Regions from separate parts of the Streptomyces sp. NPDC102514 genome, predicted to be linked through region 3. Evidence: riboswitches for the same ligand, from Rfam matches in the RefSeq annotation. Region 3 holds a riboswitch; each other region holds the start of a gene.
What was found. Region 3 has a riboswitch for cobalamin ahead of metE (5-methyltetrahydropteroyltriglutamate--homocysteine S-methyltransferase). Riboswitches for the same ligand answer to the same signal wherever they lie in the genome.
Positions count from the first base shown of each region.

Region 1 (6,365 bases), on a different contig from region 3:
CGAGATCCGGCAGGCAGTCGGCGTCGGCGAGGATCCGCCCGGCGGCCGGGGCGTCGCGGCGCCCGCGCGACGCGAGGGGCCGCTCGTGGTCGGGGACGCCGTCCGGCCAGGCGGACTTGGCGTGCCGCAGCACGACGAGACGGCGCAGCGGGCCCGCTCCGGCGCGCGCGATCACGCCGGAGCCCCGCGGCCGATGTCCCGGGTCAGTTCGAGGCCGAGCAGCCGGTCCGCGTAGGCGTACGTCTCGAAGCGGGCCCCGTCCGGAACGGTCCCCGACGTCTCCACCTTCCGCAGCACGCCCAGGACGGCGGGTACGTCGAGGTCGTCCTCCCAGGCGGCGCGCAGCTGGTCCCGTACGGGGTCGGGGATGGGGCCCGAGGGCCGGGTGGCCCAGCCGGCGACGGCGCCCCGCCAGTGCTTCAACTGGTCCTCGGCGTCCGTGAGATCGGCCGCGTCGAGCCGTAGCTCCTCGTCCCGGGGGCGGGCGAGCAGGGCGAGGCGCAGGGCGGACGCGCTCTCGTCGTCCTGTGCCACCGCGCTCCCGATGTCGGCCGGGGCGACCTCGACGCGCAGCACGCCCGCCGCCTCGTCGGCAGTGCTCGCGCTGCCGGGCGGCCCGTCGGTCCGGGCGCGCACGCTCAGCACCTGGGCCTCGCCGAGGCCGAGGCCGCTGTCCCGTTCGTCCTCGAACGGCCGGATGCCCAGCGCCCTGGCCCGGGCCCGCAGTTCCGCGCGGTCCTCCGTGCCGGTCAGCACGGTCCACACGGGGGTCCCGCCGATCTCCAGGGCCCGTACGAGGACGTCGGCGGTCAGGAGCACGCGCAGGCCGGTGGCGTCGGGGCGCTCCACCCGCGCCTCGACGCGGGTCAGGCCCCGGCGGGCCGGGGTGGCGGTGACGGGGTCGCCTGTTCGGGCGTCGGTGATACGCAGCACGGGCTGAGCGTAGGCGTGCGAGGGGCCGCGCGCAGGGATGCCGACATCATTCCGGACACGCGTTCGCGAGTTCCTGGGGCGCGGGACGGCTCACGGTGCCCAGGAAACGCACGTGCGGCCGGCCGTCGGGACCGTCGGAGTCGTCGCGGGTGACGGCGGTCCGTACGCCGTAGACCTCGGCGATGAGGTCCTCGGTGAGTACGTCGCCCGGTGTCCCGGTGGCCACCACGCGGCCCTCGCGCAGGACGACGAGCCGGTCGCAGTACATCGCCGCGAGGTTGAGGTCGTGCAGGGCGACGACGCTGGTGACCGGCAGCGAGGTGACGAGGTTCAGCAGGTCGAGCTGGTGCTGGATGTCGAGGTGGTTGGTGGGTTCGTCCAGGAGGAGTTCACGGGGTTCCTGGGCGAGGGCGCGGGCGATCTGCACGCGTTGGCGTTCACCGCCGGAGAGGGTGTGCCAGGACTGGTGGGCGCGGTCGGCGAGGCCGGTGCGGGCCAGGGCGTCGCGTACGGCCTCCTCGTCGGCCTGCGACGGGGGTGTCCAGGCGCGGCGGTGCGGGGTGCGGCCGAGGCGTACGACGTCCAGGACGCTCAACTCGACCTGTGTGTCGGCCTGTTGCTCGACCACCGCGATACGGCGGGCGATGTCGCGGCGGCCCAGTTCGCCGAGGGGGCTGCCGTCGAGGGTGACCACGCCCGAGGCCGGGGCGAGGACGCCGGAGAGCAGCCGCAGGAGGGTGGACTTGCCGGAACCGTTGGGCCCGAGGAGGCCGACGGTGGTGCCGGGGGCGGGGCTGATACTGACGCCGTCCAGGATGACGCGTCCGTCGGCGGTCCGGGTGACGCGGCCGGCCCGGAGGCCGGCATCCCGCACGGCCGTACCCTTCTCGACGCCTTCCGCGCGCCCGGCGGCGATCCCGGCGCCCTCGGTGGTCCCGGCACCTTCAGTGGTCCCGGCGTGCTCGGTCGTCATCGTGTCCTCCGCGTCCGGTACAGCACCAGCACGAACACCGGTACGCCGATGAGTGAGGTGACCACACCCACGGGCACCTCCTGGGGGTCGAGGACGGTACGGGCCAGGGTGTCCACCCACACCAGGAACACCGCGCCGGCGAGGGCGGCGACCGGCAGCAGCCGGGCGTGGCCGGAACCCACCACCGCGCGGGCCGCGTGCGGCAGGACGAGTCCGACGAAGCCGATGGCGCCGGCCGAGCTGACGAGCGCGGCCGTCAGGAGCGCCGTCACGCACAGCAGCACCAGCCGGGTGCGGGCCACGGACACCCCGAGGGTCGCGGCGGCGTCCTGGCCGAAGGCGAACGCGTCCAGCGTGCGCGCGTACGCCAGACAGACCGCCAGCGCGACCACCAGGACCGCGAGGCAGACCCAGACGTCCGTCCAGCCGACCCCGCCCAGCGAGCCGAGCAGCCAGAACAGCACCCCTCGGGTGGTCTCGGCGTCGGCGGCGGTCATCACCACGAAGGAGGTGAGCGCCGAGAAGAGCTGCATCGCGGCGACACCGCTCAGCACCACGCGGTCCGTCGTCCCGCCGAGCGTGTGGCTGAGCAGCAGCACGAGTCCGAACGACAGCAGCGCGCCGAGGAACGCGCCCGCCGAGACCGACACCAGGCCGCCGCCCGCGCCGAGGACGACCACGACGACCGCGCCGGTCGAGGCTCCGGAGGACACCCCGAGGACGAACGGGTCGGCGAGCGGGTTGCGCAGCAGGGACTGCATGACCGCGCCGCACACGGCGAGTCCGGCCCCGCAGACGGCGGCCAGCAGGGTGCGCGGCAGCCGCAGCTGCCAGACGATGCCGTCCCGGATGGGGCTCAGCTCCGTACTCCCCCAGCCCAGATGGGAGGCGACCACGGACCAGACGTCGGCGACGCGGATGTCCGCCGGGCCGATGGTGATCGCGACGGCGACGGAGGCGACGAGCAGTGCCACGCCGGCCGCGCAGAGCAGTCCCACGCGCGGCCGTGCCATCCGGCGAGTCACCCCGTGAGCCCGAACTCCCGCAGGGCGGTGGCCACTTGTTCGACGCCCTCGACGGTACGGATGGTCGGGTTCATGGCCTGCCCGCTGAGCAGGACGTACCGCTTCTTCTTCACGGCGGTCATGTTCTTGGTGACCGGGTCGGACTCCAGGAACTCGATCTTCTTCTTCGCGGACTCGGCGGTCTGCGACTTGCGGGTCAGATCGCCGATGACGAGGACGTCGGGGTCGCGGTCGGCGACCGTCTCCCAGTTGATCTGGGGCCATTCCTCGTGGGTGTCGTCGAAGACGTTCTTCGCGTCGAACGCCCGGGTGATGATGCCGGGGGCGCCGCAGCAGCCGGCCATGTAGGGCGACTCGGAGTTGGCGAACCAGTACAGGAGGGAGACGTCCGAGGCGTCGATGCCGGCGGTGGCCTTCTGCATGCGCTGCCGGAGCTCGGCGACCAGCTTGTCGCCCCGCTCCTCCACACCGAACACCTCGGCCAGGTCGCGTATCTCCCCGTAGATGGCGTCGATGCCGAGGGGCTTCTTGCGGGCGCCGTCGCCGTCCCCGGTGTTGTCCTTGCCCGCGCAGTCGGAGGGCGAGACGTACGCGGGTACGCCGAGCTTCTCGAACTGCTCGCGGGTGGCGACGCCTCCCTTGCCGAGCGTGGACACGAACGAGGCGGCGACGAAGTCGGGGTCGGCGTCCAGGACCCGTTCGAACGACGGGTTGTTGTCGGCGATCCGCTTCACCTGCGCGTCGGCCTTCTCCAGGCCCTTCATCACCGGGTCGGTCCAGGTGGCGCTGCCGGCCATCCGGTCGGCGAGGCCCAGCGAGAACATGATCTCGGTGGTGCCCTGGTTGAGGGAGACGGCCTTGCGCGGCGGGGACTCCACGCGGACGGTGTGGCCGCAGTTCTCCAGGGTGACGGCTGCCGCGGAGTCCTTGCCGGCTGAGCCGGACGAGTCGGCACCACCGCACGCGGTCAGCAGAACGACCCCGGAAACGAGCAGGGCGGCAGGGCGGGTGGGGCGTGCGATGGGCACGGAAGTTCCTCAGACGTCGAGGGCTCGAACGCGGAGCCCGGTCGTACGGTGCTCCCCCGCCGTCTCGGGACCGCGGAGGCCGCCAGCAGGTCTTCGGACTCGGGTTCACCCGGACGAGGCGCCTTCCCGGACCGTCGATCCGGTCCAGTGGCCGATGCCCCGCCCGTCACCCTCACCGCTGCGCGTCAGCTCCGGATTTCCACCGGATTCCCTGACCCACGTACATGGGTTCGACTGGCTTTCGCAAGCTATCACGGCGGCTTTCACGGCCGTGCGGCAGTGCGGTGGGGGCTCGGTCGCGGCTCGGCGAGGGCTCGACGGGAATGCCGGTCTCCGCCGCCCGTTTCGTACGTTTCTCCTGTTCCGGCGGTGTTCACGGCGGCGCCACGCCCGTGCCCCCGCGGCCTGAATGAGTGGTTCCGTTCAGCGCGCCGCTCGGAGGCACCGGAGGACCGACCCATGCCGCAGGACCAGCCCATGACCGGAACCGCCGGAACCGCCGGAATCACCGGACCCGCCGGAAGGGACATGGCCGGAAGGGATCCGTCCGGGAGGGGCCCGGCCGATGGGGAAGCCGCGGCGGCCATCGACCGCCGTCGCTTCCTGCTCGTCTCCGGCACCCTCGCGATGGCGGCGGGGGCGACGGCGGCAGCGGGAGCGGCGACCCTCGTCCCGCCGCAGCGCCCCGGCCCCTCCGCGGCACCCGCGGCCGAACAGGTGGCCCCGCGGCCGGCCCGTGCCACCCGGCGGCCGGCGCCGTACGCGGCCACCACCCTGGACATGACCGCCCGGCTGAGCGGAAGCCCGCACTCCGGCAGCTACCGCCGACTGGTCACGGGCCCGGGCCGGCCCCTGGTCGTACGGGAGGAACTCGCCCCCGCCGCCACCGGCCGCCCGGACCGGCGGACCCCGCTCGCGTGCTTCGTCCAGTTCACCGACCTGCACCTGACCGATGTGCAGAACCCGCTGCGCACGGAGTTCCTGCGCTCGGGCGGGGCCGCGGCCTGGCGTCCTCAGGAGGCGCTGACCGTGGCGGGGGCCGTCGCGCTCGTGGAGCAGGTGAACGCGCTCGCCGAGGGCCCGCACACCGGTCTGCCGCCCGCCTTCGTGATGACGACCGGCGACAACATCGACAACAACTCCGCGCTCGAACTCGACTGGTTCCTCACGCTGATGAGCGGCGGCCGGATCACTCCCGACTCCGGCGACCCGTCGGCGTACGAAGGCGTCCAGGACTCGGGGCTCCCCCTCTACTGGCACCCGGACGACCCGGGCCTGCGCGACCTGGACAAGCGGCGCGGGCTGCCCGCCGTCCCCGGTTTCCTCACGGCCGCGCGGCGGCCGGTGACCAGCCCGGGGCTCGGCATCCCCTGGTACTCGACGGTGGGCAACCACGACGATCTGCCCGGCGGCTGCCTGTCACCCGCGCTCGGCGACTTCGCGACGGGCTCCCGCAAGCTGATGTCGGTCCCGGACACGGACACGGCCGCCTACGCGAAGGCCCTGCGGACCGGCGACGACCCCAAGAGCGAGGTGCTCGAAGCGATCCTGCGACGGCACACCCGCTCGGCGCGGACCGTGACGGCCGACGAGCGGCGCCGGCTGTGCACCCCGCACGAGTATCTGGCCGCACACCTCGACCCCGGGCGGGCAGGGGCGGGACCGGTCGGCCACGGCTACACCCAGGACAGCCTGGACGGCGACCGGATGTACTACTCCTTCCGGATCGCCGAGAACGTCATCGGCGTCAGCATCGACACGACGTACCGCAGCGGCCACTACGAGGGCTCGCTGGGCACCGGTCAACTGCGCTGGCTGGAGCGGACGCTCGCCGCGCACAGTTCCCGGTCGTACGCCGCCGACGGCCGCCTCGTACGCAACTCGCGGGCCGACGACGCCCAGGTGCTGGTTTTCAGCCATCACCACAGCCCGAGCATGACCCGCCGCCCCGACGCGGCCCGCTCGGAGGAACCGCGGCACGACGGCGCGGAGGTCCTGGCGCTGCTCGGCAGATTCCCGAACGTGGTGGCGTGGATCAACGGCCACAGCCACGTCAACCGGATCACGGCGCATCCCCACCCGACCCCGGCCCGCTCCTTCTGGGAGGTCAACACGGCCTCCCACCTGGACTATCCGCACCACGCCCGGCTGATCGAACTGACCGACAACGGGGACGGCACGCTGTCGCTGTTCACCACACTCGTCGAATCCGCGGCCCCGCACCGCACGGCCCCCGACTTCACCGACCTGTCAGCGGTGGGCCTGGCGTCCCTGTACCGCGAACTGGCCTACAACGCCCCGAACCTGACAGAGACCACATGGGCGGGCACACCCCAGGACCAAAACGTGGAACTACTACTGACCACCGACCTGTAGCTTTCAGCTTCGGGCTCGCGGGGCCTGCCG
Region 1 is NZ_JBVJLW010000017.1:6,796-13,160, reverse strand. It holds gene ACZ60E_RS35055 (SixA phosphatase family protein) at 1-175, opposite strand, end outside; gene ACZ60E_RS35050 (hypothetical protein) at 172-933, opposite strand; gene ACZ60E_RS35045 (ABC transporter ATP-binding protein) at 980-1,807, opposite strand; gene ACZ60E_RS35040 (FecCD family ABC transporter permease) at 1,903-2,919, opposite strand; gene ACZ60E_RS35035 (ABC transporter substrate-binding protein) at 2,928-3,959, opposite strand; cobalamin riboswitch at 4,027-4,213, opposite strand; gene ACZ60E_RS35030 (TIGR03767 family metallophosphoesterase) at 4,488-6,335, shown strand.
Region 1: another riboswitch for cobalamin. It lies ahead of ACZ60E_RS35035 (ABC transporter substrate-binding protein); the one in region 3 lies ahead of metE (5-methyltetrahydropteroyltriglutamate--homocysteine S-methyltransferase).

Region 2 (6,365 bases), on a different contig from region 3:
AGCGGGGCCCCGCGGAGGATCAGAAGTCCTCGTCAAGGTCGACCGTCCCCTCCACCGCCACCTGGTACGCCGAGGGCCGGCGCTCGAAGAAGTTGGTCAGCTCCTGAACCCCCTGCAGCTCCATGAAGGAGAAGGGGTTCTCGGAGCCGTACACCGGGGCGAGGCCCAGGCGCTGCAGCCGCTGGTCGGCCACGCACTCCAGGTACTGCCGCATCGACTCGGTGTTCATGCCCGGCAGGCCCTCACCGCACAGGTCGCGCCCGAACTGCAGCTCGGCCTCGACGGCCTCGCGCATCATGTCGGTCACCTGCTGCCGGAGTTCCTCGTCGAAGAGCTCCGGCTCCTCCTTGCGGACCGTGTCCACGACCTCGAAGGCGAAGCTCATGTGCATCGTCTCGTCGCGGAACACCCAGTTGGTGCCGGTCGCCAGGCCGTGCAGCAGGCCCCGGCTGCGGAACCAGTAGACGTACGCGAAGGCCCCGTAGAAGAACAGGCCCTCGATGCACGCGGCGAAGCAGATGAGGTTCAGCAGGAAGCGGCGGCGGTCGGCCTTCGTCTCCAGCCGGTCCAGCTTCTCCACCGAGTCCATCCACTTGAAGCAGAACTCGGCCTTCTCACGGATGGACGGGATGCTCTCGACGGCGTCGAACGCCGCCGCGCGGTCCGCCGGATCGGGCAGATAGGTGTCGAGCAGCGTCAGATAGAACTGGACGTGCACGGCCTCCTCGAAGAGCTGACGGCTCAGATACAGCCGCGCCTCGGGGGAGTTGATGTGCTTGTAGAGCGTCAGGACCAGGTTGTTCGACACGATCGAGTCGCCCGTCGCGAAGAACGCGACCAGCCGGCCGATCATGTGCTGCTCACCCGGTGACAGCTTCGCCAGGTCGGAGACGTCCGAGTGGAGGTCGACCTCCTCGACGGTCCAGGTGTTCTTGATCGCGTCCCGGTAGCGCTCGTAGAAGTCCGGGTAGCGCATGGGGCGCAGGGTCAGCTCGAAGCCGGGGTCGAGCAGGTTCTTCCCGGTCTTCTCGGCCTGCTGGGCCTTCTCCGGTGCGTCAGGTGCGGTGGTCATTACTGGCAGGCCTCGCAGGACTCGGGGTTCTCAAGGGAGCAGGCGACCGCGTCGGGGTCGGCGGCCTGCTGGACGGGGATGGTGGCCTCGGGCACGCTCTGCGCCTGGGCGGCGCGGGCGATACGGGTCGCCGGACGCGAGCGCAGGTAGTACGTCGTCTTCAGCCCCGACTTCCAGGCGTACGCGTACATCGAGGAGAGCTTGCCGATGGTCGGCGTCTCCAGGAACAGGTTCAGCGACTGGGCCTGGTCGAGGAACGGGGTCCGGGCGGCGGCCATGTCGATCAGACCGCGCTGCGGGATCTCCCAGGCCGTGCGGTACAGGTCGCGCACGTCCTGCGGGACCCAGGTGAAGCCCTGCACCGAGCCGTTGGACTCGCGCAGCGCCTCCCGGGTCTGCGCGTCCCACACGCCGAGCTTCTTCAGCTCGGCCACCAGGTACGAGTTGACCTGGAGGAACTCGCCGGACAGCGTCTCGCGCTTGAACAGGTTGGAGACCTGCGGCTCGATGCACTCGTACACGCCCGCGATGGACGCGATGGTGGCCGTCGGGGCGATGGCCAGCAGCAGCGAGTTGCGCATGCCGACCGCGGCGATCCGCTCCCGCAGGGCGGCCCAGCGCTCCGGCCAGTTCAGCTCGACGTCGTAGTGGTCCGGGTGCAGCACACCCTGGGCCGTACGGGTCTTCTCCCAGGCGGGCAGCGGGCCGTTGCGCTCGGCGAGGTCGGCGGACGCCTCGTACGAGGCGAGCATGATCCGCTCGGCGATCCGGGTGGAGAGGGCGCGCGCCTGCGGCGAGTCGAACGGCAGCCGCAGCTTGAAGAAGACGTCCTGCAGCCCCATCGCGCCGAGGCCCACCGGACGCCACTTGGCGTTGGAGCGGCCCGCCTGCTCGGTCGGGTAGAAGTTGATGTCGACGACCCGGTCGAGGAAGGTGACGGCGGTCCGGACGGTCGCGTCGAGCCGCTCCCAGTCGATGTCGCCGGCGTCCGCGTCCACGAAGGCGCCGAGGTTGACCGACCCGAGGTTGCAGACCGCGGTCTCCCCGTCGTCCGTGACCTCCAGGATCTCGGTGCACAGGTTCGAGGAGTGGACCGTGTGGCCGGGCAGCGCGGTCTGGTTGGCCGTGCGGTTGGCGGCGTCCTTGAAGGTCATCCAGCCGTTGCCGGTCTGCGCGAGGGTACGCATCATGCGGCCGTACAGATCACGGGCGGGGATGGTCTTCTTGGCGAGCCCGGCGGCCTCCGCCTTGCGGTAGGCGGCCTCGAAGTCGGCGCCCCACAGGTCGACCAGCTCGGGCACGTCCGAGGGGGAGAACAGCGACCAGTCGCGGTCCTCGTTCACCCGGCGCATGAACTCGTCCGGGATCCAGTGCGCGAGGTTCAGGTTGTGCGTACGCCGGGCGTCCTCACCGGTGTTGTCGCGCAGCTCCAGGAACTCCTCGATGTCGGAGTGCCAGGTCTCCAGGTAGACCGCCGCCGCGCCCTTGCGCCGGCCGCCCTGGTTCACCGCGGCGACCGAGGCGTCGAGGGTCTTCAGGAACGGGACGATGCCGTTCGAGTGCCCGTTCGTGCCGCGGATCAGCGAACCGCGCGAACGGATCCGGGAGTACGAGAGCCCGATGCCGCCCGCGTGCTTCGAGAGGCGGGCCACCTGGTGGTAGCGGTCGTAGATGGAGTCCAGCTCGTCCAGCGGGGAGTCGAGGAGGTAGCAGGACGACATCTGCGGGTGGCGCGTACCGGAGTTGAAGAGCGTGGGGGAGGACGGCAGGTAGTCCAGGCGGCTCATCAGCCGGTACAGGGACGCGACTTCGTCGACGGACCTCGTCGTGTCGTCCTCGGCCAGTCCGCTCGCCACCCGCAGCATGAAGTGCTGGGGCGTCTCGACGACGGACCGTGTGATCGGGTGCCGCAGCAGGTACCGGCTGTGCAGGGTACGCAGGCCGAAGTAGCCGAAGCGGTCGTCGCCCGCCAGGTCGATCAGCGTGTCCAGCCGGGCCGCGTGGAGGCGCACGAACGCGGCCGTGCGGTCGGCGATCAGGCCCTCGCGGTGGCCGACGGCGACCGACTCGGAGAAGGAGCGCACGCCCTGCGAGGCGGCCTCCGCGGCGATGGTGACGGTCAGCAGCCGGGCGGCCAGCTTCGAGTAGACCGGGTCCTCGGAGATGAGACCGGCGGCCGACTCCGTGGCCAGCTCACGCAGCTCCGCGATGTCCGCGGCGGCGGACCGGCCGCGCAGCGCGGCGGCGGCGACCCGGCCGGGGTCGGCACCGGGGAGGTCGGCGGTGAAGTCGGTCAGGATCCGCAGCAACGCGGTTCCCGGTCCGTCGGCCTCGGCCCTGTCCTGCTGGTCCCGGGTCGCTGTCGCGGAGACCGGATCGGCTGGCGCGATGGTCACGTGGGGCTCTCCCTCGCTCGGCACGGGGGCCTCGGGGGAGAGGGGTTCGGGGCACACGGGGGTACGCGCCCTGGGCAGCGGTACGCCGCGTCCACCGGCCCACTCCGCGAGGCCCGGACGTCATGCACCCGGACCGGACGGCCTGGGCGCGCTGTCGGCAGGTCCTCGGACTGACTCCTGTACGCGACATGCGGGCATATCACGTACAAGTACACCGTTGCGGGACAGTTCCGGACTCACACCGGATTCCCCTGCGACGACAGCGAGCATGAGCATACATCTTGTGCCGGGCTCCGGAAGCACCCCCACATGTTGTGTCGTGTCGGCTCCGTACGGTGCAGGGGAGCGGGCTGCGGAGGTGCGGCCTGCCTCGGGGGCGCCGCCCCCGAACCCCCGGTCCTCAAACACCGGACGGGCTGAGAGATCCGTGAATCTCCAGCCCGTCCGGCGTTTGAGGGCAAAGGGGGGCGAGGGGGCGCAGCCCCCATGCAGTGACGGGAAGGGTAGGGGCGGCGGGGGCGAAAAACCCCTAGTGGCCCGCCCCCGCCGTGGCAGGCGGCAGGTCCACCTGGACCCCCTTGTCGCCGGCATCCGCCGTGTAGTCCTCGGCAGAGGTCTCGTCGACCCCGTCCGGCGCCTTGACCGCCCGAAGGACGAACGTCAGCACCACCGTCACCAGCAGGTTCAGCACGAACGCGGTCAGCCCGATGTACCCGATCTCCCCGATCCCGGGAATCTCCTTCGAGGACCCGCCGAAGTGCTTCTGCGTCGGCGAGGCCACCCCGTACGCGGCGACCGTCCCGTACAGCATCCCGACCGCCCAGCCCGCGAGCAGCGCCCATCGGTGGAACCAGCGCGTGAACAGTCCGCCGACGAGCGCCGGGAAGGTCTGCAGGATCCAGATCCCGCCGAGGAGCTGGAAGTTGATCGCGACCGTCTTGTCCATGGTCAGGACGAAGACCAGCGCGCCGACCTTCACGAGCAGCGAGACCAGCTTGGAGACCTTGGTCTCCTGGGCGGGCGTCGCGTCGGGCTTGATGAAGTCCTTGTAGATGTTGCGGGTGAACAGGTTGGCCGCCGCGATGGACATGATGGCCGCCGGCACGAGCGCGCCGATCCCGATCGCCGCGAACGCCACGCCCGCGAACCAGTCCGGGAACATGGTCTCGAAGAGCTGCGGGATCGCCAGCTGCCCGTTGTCCACCTTGATCCCGGCCGCGATCGCCATGAAGCCGAGCAGCGCGAGCAGGCCCAGCATCAGCGAGTACAGCGGCAGGATCGTGGTGTTGCGCCGGATCACCTCACGGCTGCGCGAGGACAGCGTCGCCGTGATCGAGTGCGGGTACATGAACAGCGCGAGCGCGGAGCCCAGCGCCAGCGTCGCGTACGTCCACTGGCCCGCCTCGCCCGGGACCAGGGAGCCGCGTGGCGCGCCGGTCGCCGGGTTGGTCTGGTTGTACGCCTCGCCCGCCTTGGCGAAGATCTCGTCGAAGCCGCCCAGCTTGATCGGGATGTAGATGATCGCGACCGCGATGACGATGTAGATCAGCGTGTCCTTGACGAACGCGATCAGGGCGGGCGCGCGCAGCCCGGACGAGTACGTGTACGCGGCCAGCACGCCGAAGGCGATGAGCAGCGGCAGGTCCTTGACGAACCAGTTGGTGTCCTCACCGCCGCCGACGCCCATCACGTCCAGGACGGCCTGGATGCCCACCAGTTGCAGCGCGATGTACGGCATGGTCGCGAGGATGCCGGTGACGGCGACCGCGAGCGACAGCCCCTTCGAGCCGAAGCGTCCGCGCACGAAGTCGGACGTCGTCACGTACCCGTGCTTGTGCGAGACCGACCACAGGCGCGGCAGGAAGGTGAAGATCAGGGGATAGACGAGGATCGTGTACGGGACGGCGAAGAAGCCGGCCGCGCCCGCCGCGTAGATCGCCGCCGGGACCGCCACGAACGTATACGCCGTGTAGAGGTCGCCGCCGAGCAGGAACCAGGTGACCCAGGTGCCGAACGACCGTCCGCCCAGGCCCCATTCGTCGAGGGTCTGCTCGCCGTCGGCCCGGCGCCAGCGCGAGGCCAGGAAGCCCATGACCGTGACGGCCACGAAGAAGAAGATGAAGACGGCGAGTGCCACGCCGTTCACGCCGTCCTTCATGCGGACGCGCCCCCGTTCTGTGCCCGGCGGGCGGCCTTGCGGGCGCGCTGCTCACGGTTCCACAGCGTGTACGCGGTCATCGTGAGCGCGGTCGAGATGAGCACCCACAGCATCTGGTACCAGTAGAAGAACGGGATACCGATGAAGGTCGGGTCGACCTTCGCGTACGACCCCACCCAGAGCATCGCCACGAACGGCGCGATCAGGCAGACGGCGATCACCACACGGACCGGTGTCACCACCGGTGGTTCCCCTTCGGGCGCTCTTGGCACATCCGGTGTTTCCGACATACGGCGGCTCCGTCCCCTCACTGATCACCTGTGCAACGCGCAGGAAATCTAAGGGACGGTTCCGCTTTATGGAACCCCCGTCCGCATAACGGATGCGCCGTGTCGTTCAGCAACAGCAGTCGCACCCGTCACGGCGTCAGCAGCAGCGGAAGCCCTGCCGCGGATCCGCCTCCTGACGGTCCGTGCGCATCCGCTCGAACTCCCGCCGCGAGGGCACGTCCGCGTCGGCCCGCTCCTCGCGCAGATGCGCCACGTACCGGTCGTACGCGGACTCGTCGGTCAGCTCCCGTACGTACCAACGCACGCCCCTGGCCGCCCTAACCGCGTGGTTCAGCGCCGACCGCATCGCGTACCTCCTCCTTCTCCTCCCTGGTCGGGATCAGCCCGGCCGGAGCGACGATCTGGGACTCGACGTACGGCGCCTCGCTGAGGGTGGAGAGCGCGGGACG
Region 2 is NZ_JBVJLW010000008.1:247,772-254,136, forward strand. It holds gene ACZ60E_RS22110 (hypothetical protein) at 1-107, shown strand, start outside; gene ACZ60E_RS22115 (ribonucleotide-diphosphate reductase subunit beta) at 20-1,072, opposite strand; gene ACZ60E_RS22120 (ribonucleoside-diphosphate reductase subunit alpha) at 1,072-3,468, opposite strand; cobalamin riboswitch at 3,608-3,744, opposite strand; gene mctP (monocarboxylate uptake permease MctP) at 3,998-5,626, opposite strand; gene ACZ60E_RS22130 (DUF3311 domain-containing protein) at 5,623-5,916, opposite strand; gene ACZ60E_RS22135 (YbdD/YjiX family protein) at 6,053-6,262, opposite strand; gene ACZ60E_RS22140 (carbon starvation CstA family protein) at 6,234-6,365, opposite strand, start outside.
Region 2: another riboswitch for cobalamin. It lies ahead of ACZ60E_RS22120 (ribonucleoside-diphosphate reductase subunit alpha); the one in region 3 lies ahead of metE (5-methyltetrahydropteroyltriglutamate--homocysteine S-methyltransferase).

Region 3 (6,365 bases):
CTGGCGAACCCCCACCTGGCGGCGATCGCGCCGATCGGCCGGGTGGCCAGCCGGGCGTCGGCGAGATCGCGGCGGCACTGCTCCAGGCGACGCTCACGCACCCAGCCGGCGACGGTGTGCCCCTCGTCGTGGAACAGCTTGTGCAGATAGCGCAAGGAGATGTGGTGCGCCGCGGCGATCGCGTCCGGAGTCAGGTGTGCGTCGCCCAGGTTCTCCCGGACGAAGGCATGGATCCGGGCCATGAGCGCCCGCCGTGCGGTGTGCGGCGGCACCGAGCTGCGGGCATCCAGCGCGTTGGCCAGCGCGGCCGTCAGCACATCGAGGGTGAGGGTGGACAGCCTGGCGGTGTCGGCGGGACTGAGTTCCCTCATGCGCCGCGCCAGTTGCATCAGGAAGTGCGAGGACAGCGCGCCGACACCCGTCCCGCCCGGGATGCGCACCGCGCTCAGCCGCCGCACGTCCCGGTGGGGCAGTGGAAGCAGTGAACGGGGGAAGCGCAGGAGCAGCAGTTGCTGACTTCCCGGCACCTCCGGCGTGAACCCGGCGAGGTAGGGGCGGGAGGGGTCGAACAGCATCAGGTCCCCGACCCCGAAATCCGTGCACCGGCCGTCCTGGGTGATCCTGCCGCCACCGCGCACGATGCAGCCCAGCTTGAACACCTCGGGATCCGCCTGGCGAATGAGCTTGGGCGTACGGTGCACCGAGTGCGCCAGCGTGGTCATCAACGTCGCCTGCACCGGCCCGAGTTGGCTGATGCCGACCTGCGCCCGGAACGCGCCCGCCACCCGCCGCTCGCAGTGTGCTTCATAGGGCACCCAGAGCTTCGAACTCACCTCACGCCAGAAACCGAACCGCTCCTCCCGCGGTACCTCCGCGGTACTGACCACGTCCATGACTCACCCCCCCCGTGAGGTCCGCGCCTCGTCACCGGCGCGGACTGCTGTCCGGTGACCGTGCCGCCCCGCCCCCCGGCGGGGCGAGCACCGGCACGTTCAGGTGTAGCAGCTCCAGGATCGTGCGAGTCGGACATTTTGGCGACAGCCGAATAGCCCTGGTACGGGCCGGGAGCCCGGGGCCCGCGCCCCCGCTCCCGGCCCGCCGCGCGGATCAGGACGTGGACAGTTCCGTGCGGATCGTGCGGGCCGCGGCGACCAGGTTCTCCAGGGACGTGCGCGTCTCGGGCCAGGCCCGGGTCTTCAGACCGCAGTCGGGGTTGACCCAGAGGCGCTCGGCGGGGATGGCCTCAAGTCCCTTGCGCAGCAGGGCGGCGGCCTCGTCCGTACTCGGCACCCGGGGCGAGTGGATGTCGTACACACCGGGCCCCGCCTCACGCGGATAACCGTGTCCGGCCAGCTCGCGGGCGACCTGCATGTGCGAGCGTGCCGCCTCCAGGCTGATGACGTCGGCGTCGAGGTCGTCGATGGCCTGCACGATGTCACCGAACTCGGCGTAGCACATGTGCGTGTGGATCTGGGTGTCCGGGCGTACGCCGCCGGTGCTGAGGCGGAACGCCTCGGTGGCCCACGCCAGATACGCCGGACGGTCGGCGGCCCGCAGCGGCAGCGTCTCGCGCAGGGCGGGTTCGTCGACCTGGATGACCGAAGTCCCGGCCGCCTCAAGGTCGTTCACCTCGTCGCGCAGGGCGAGGGCGACCTGGCGGGCGGTGTCGCCGAGCGGCTGGTCGTCGCGGACGAAGGACCAGGCGAGCATGGTGACGGGCCCGGTCAGCATGCCCTTGACCGGCTTGGCGGTGAGCGACTGGGCGTACGTCGTCCAGCGCACCGTCATGGGTTCCGGGCGGGAGATGTCCCCGGCGAGGATCGGCGGGCGGACGTACCGCGTGCCGTAGGACTGGACCCAGCCGTGCTGGGTGGCGAGGTATCCGGTGAGCTGTTCGGCGAAGTACTGGACCATGTCGTTGCGTTCGGGTTCGCCGTGCACGAGCACATCGAGGCCGGTCTTCTCCTGGAACGAGATCACCTCGCCGATCTCGGCCCGGATGCGCTCCTCGTACCCGGCGCTGTCGATCCGCCCGGCGCGCAGGTCGGCCCGTGCCGTGCGCAGTTCCGTGGTCTGGGGGAACGAGCCGATGGTGGTGGTCGGCAGCAGCGGCAGGCCGAGGTGGGCGCGCTGGGCCGCGGCCCGCTCGGCGTACGGCAGGGAGCGGCGGGCGTCGGCGTCCGTGACGGCGGCGGCCTGGGCCCGTACGGTGGGGTCGCGGGTGATCGCGGACCCGGCGCGGGAGGCCAGGTCGGCCCGGTTGGCGGCGAGTTCGGCGGCGATAGCGCCGGTGCCGCCCGCGAGGCCCTTGGCGAGAGTGACGATCTCCGCGGTCTTCTGCCGGGCGAAGGCGAGCCAGCGGCGGATCTGCGGCTCGATGTCGCGTTCCGCGGAGGCGTCGAGGGGGACGTGGAGGAGGGAGCAGGAGGCGGCCACGTCGACCCGGTCGGCCAGCCCGAGCAGGGTGCCGAGCGTGCCGAGGGACTTTTCCAGGTCGTTGACCCAGATGTTGCGGCCGTTGACCACTCCGGCGATCAGACGCTTGCCGGGCAGTCCGCCCACGGCGGCGAGCGCGTCCAGGTTGGCGGCGGCCGACTCGGTGAAGTCCAGCGCGAGACCTTCCACCGGGGCCTTGGCCAGCACCGGCAGGGCGTCGCCGAGCCGGGCGAAGTAGGACGCGACCAGCAGCTTCGGGCGGTCGGCCAGGGCGCCGAGGTCACGGTAGACGCGGGTGGCCGTGTTCAGCTCGGCGGGTGTGCGGTCCTGCACCAGGGCGGGCTCGTCGAGCTGGACCCACTCCGCCCCCGCGGCGCGAAGATCGGCGACGATCTCGGCGTACACGGGCAGCAGCCGGTCGATGAGGGTGAGCGGGTCGAAGTCGCCGGCGACACCCGGGGCGGGCTTGGCGAGCAGGAGGTAGGTGACGGGTCCGACGAGGACGGGTCGTGCGGTGAGCCCGAGCGCCAGGGCTTCCTTCAGCTCCGCGACCTGCTTGCTCGAGTCGGCCGTGAAGACGGTGTCCGGACCCAACTCGGGCACCAGATAGTGGTAGTTCGTGTCGAACCACTTCGTCATCTCCAGCGGCGCCACGTCCTGGGTGCCGCGCGCCATGGCGAAGTAGCCGTCGAGCGCGTCGGCCTCGACGGCGGCGCGGTGGCGTGCGGGGATCGCGCCGACCATGACACCGGCGTCCAGGACGTGGTCGTAGTACGAGAAGTCGCCGGTGGGAACCTCGTGGATGCCGGCCTCGGCCAGCTGCCGCCAGTTGGCCCGGCGCAGCTCGGCGGCGGTGGCCCGGAGGGCGTCGGCGTCGACCCGGCCCTTCCAGTAGCCCTCGACGGCCTTCTTCAGTTCCCGGTTCTGTCCCTGGCGGGGGTAGCCGTACACGGTGGCCCGTGCCGCCGCGGCTGCGGACTGCGCTGTCACGGAAATCTCCTTCGCGAGATATCTCCCTGGGATCCCGGGACGGGACGCGAGCGCGAAGGGGTGACGGACCGGGCGGAAACCGAACCGCGCGCAGAGCGCGGTCGTCCGCCGGATCAAGTACGCCGACCCGCCCACGAGGTCACCGGGATCTCCGCGCACGAATGGTTCGCGCACGGGCAGTTGGCAGGTCTTCGGACTCGCGGGCACGTCCTCCCTGCGGAGGACACCTACTGGCCGTCGCTTCCCAGACCCGGCCGGGCCCAGTGCGTGTGACGGCGGTCGTTCCCACTCACCGCTGCGGGGCAGTCCCGGATTCCCACCGGGTTCCCTCTTGCGACGCACCCGTCTGGCGGACGGGGCGAACCAGCTGCACCGGCCACCCTACGGGGCACACCCCGGTCGTGGAAAACTTTTCAGTGCACGGAGAAGCCGCCGTCGACGAAGACCGACTGCCCGGTGACATACGAGGAGGCGGCGCTCGCCAGGAAGACCGCCGCGCCCGCGAAGTCCTCCGCGAGGCCGTTGCGTCCGACCATCGTGCGCGCCGCCAGGGCCGCCACCTTCTCCGGGTCGGACGACAGCCGCCTGTTCAGCGGTGTCATCACGAAGCCCGGCACCAGCGTGTTGACGGTGACCCCGTACGGCGACCAGGCCTCCGCCTGTGAGCGGGCCAGTGACTCCAGCGCCCCCTTGGAGACGCCGTAGGCACCGCTCTGGACGAAGGCGCGGTGGGCCTGCTGCGAGGTGATGTGGATGATCCGCCCGAAGCCCCGCTCGGCCATGGCCGGGCCGAAACGCCGGCCCAGCAGGAAGGGCGCGTCCAGGTTCAGGGCCATGGTGGTGTCCCACACCTCGTCGCTGAGCTCGCTCATCGGCGGCCGGAGGTTGACGCCGGCGCAGTTGACGAGGATGTCGGGTTCACCGAAGGCCTCGACCGCCTGCTCGGCTGCCTCGCGCACGCCTTCACGCGTACCGAGATCCGCGCCGACCCAGGCCGCACGGCAGCCGAGCGCATGCAACTCCTCGACCGTCGCCCGCAGTTCCGCTTCCTTGCGTGCCACGACGACGACGCTCGCCCCGGCGCGGGCCAGCGCCTCCGCCATGCCCCGCCCGATGCCGGAGCTGCCGCCGGTCACCAGGGCGACCCGGCCGTCCAGGGAGAACAGTTCTGAGAGGTAGTGCTGCGAGTCCATGGCGGCACCCTAGAAGGGCAGCGCCGGGAGCGCACCGGCGGGGGTGCGATGCGGCCGTACGGTAACGGTCCAGGTCAGGCGCTTGCCCCCAGGCCGGGAGCCTGGCACGGCGGGGCTGCCGATCGGCCGGCCTATCTCGTACCCGCCCCGGGTGCCGGCTCAGCCCAGTACGAGCGGCAGCCGCCCGGCGAGGGTGCCAAGGGCGGTCTTCTCCGCATCGGTCGGCGTCCGCCGTCCGGTGCCGATCAGCAGCGCGGCCTTGTCGGAGAACGAGGCCGGGAACGGGGTCCCGGCGATCTGCTCCAGCGACGCGCGGGCCGCCGCCAGGGTCGCGGCGGGCGGCTGGGTGGTCGAGGTCAGCCGGGAGATCAGGTCGAGGTGGTGCAGGGTCGCTTCGAGGACGTACACGGACAGGTAGTCGCCGACGGTCAGCACCTCGTCGCGGGTGCCGACGCGGGCCGTGGGATCGGCGAGTCCGGCGGCGCGGCCCGCGGCGGAACCGACGTCGTCGAAGTGGAACTTCAGCAGCTCCGGCTCCCCGTACGCGGCGGCCAGCCGGGGGATCAGCGCGTCCAGCGGATCCTCGCCGGCCGGGGTTCCGCCGAGCTGCCAGTAGGTGACCGCGTCCACGGTCGGTCCGGTGTCGGCGGGGGTGACCAGGGTGATCAGGATGTCCTGGGCGTCGATGACCAGGTGGCACACCAGATCCCGCACGAGCCACCCCGTACAGCCCGACGGCTGCTCGAAGTCCTCGTCCGGGACTTCGGCGACCGCCGTGCGCAACGCGGTCCAGGCGAGCGAGAAGAGCTTCACCGCGGCACGGTAATGCCGGACCACGGCGGCGGACAAGCGCATACGGGCGGCGGGGCCCTTGTGGTCACCGCCCGGCGACCACAAGAACCCCACCGGCCTCAGCCGCTGGTGAGGACGACCAGTTGCCGGGTCGCGCGGGTCATCGCGACATAGCGGTCGACCGCCCCCGCGACACCCGTCCCGTACGTATGCGGGTCGACGAGGACGACCAGGTCGAACTCCAGCCCCTTCGACAGCTCCGGGGTCAGCGACCGGACGCGAGGCGTGGCCCGGAACGTCGGATCGCCGATGACGCACGCGATCCCGTCCGTGTGCGCGGCGAGCCAGGTGTCCAGGACCGCGTCCCGGTCCGCGACCGATCCGTGGACCACGGGGATGCCGTTGCTGCGGATGGAGGTCGGCACGTTGGCGTCCGGGAGCGCGGCCCGGATGACCGGCTCGGCCTCCGCCATGACCTCCTCCGGAGTCCGGTAGTTGATGCTCAGCGAGGCCACCTCGATCCGGTCGAGACCGACCCGCTCCAGCCGCTCCCGCCACGACTCGGTGAACCCCTGCCTGGCCTGCGCGCGGTCCCCGACGATGGTGAAACTCCGCGACGGGCAGCGCAGGAGCAGCATCTGCCACTGCGCGTCGGTCAGCTCCTGGGCCTCGTCCACGACGACGTGCGCGAACGGACCGGCGAGCAGATCCGGTTCGGCGGTGGCCAGTTCGGACTCGTCGACCATGCTGACCTTGGCGTCCTCGCCGCGCAACATCGTCACCAGGCCCTCGCCGTCGTCACCGTCGGCGCCCGAGTCGGCCGCGGCCTCTATCAGGTTGTCGACGACCTGGGCCATGCGCTCGCGCTGGGCGGCGAGGGTGGCCTCCTGCCGGCGCCTGCGCCGCGCCGACTCCGGATCGCCGAGCCGCTGCCGCGCCGCGTCCAGGATCGGC
Region 3 is NZ_JBVJLW010000001.1:299,740-306,104, forward strand. It holds gene ACZ60E_RS01400 (AraC-like ligand-binding domain-containing protein) at 1-893, opposite strand, end outside; gene metE (5-methyltetrahydropteroyltriglutamate--homocysteine S-methyltransferase) at 1,108-3,426, opposite strand; cobalamin riboswitch at 3,592-3,809, opposite strand; gene ACZ60E_RS01410 (SDR family NAD(P)-dependent oxidoreductase) at 3,840-4,619, opposite strand; gene ACZ60E_RS01415 (maleylpyruvate isomerase N-terminal domain-containing protein) at 4,779-5,432, opposite strand; gene helR (RNA polymerase recycling motor ATPase HelR) at 5,531-6,365, opposite strand, start outside.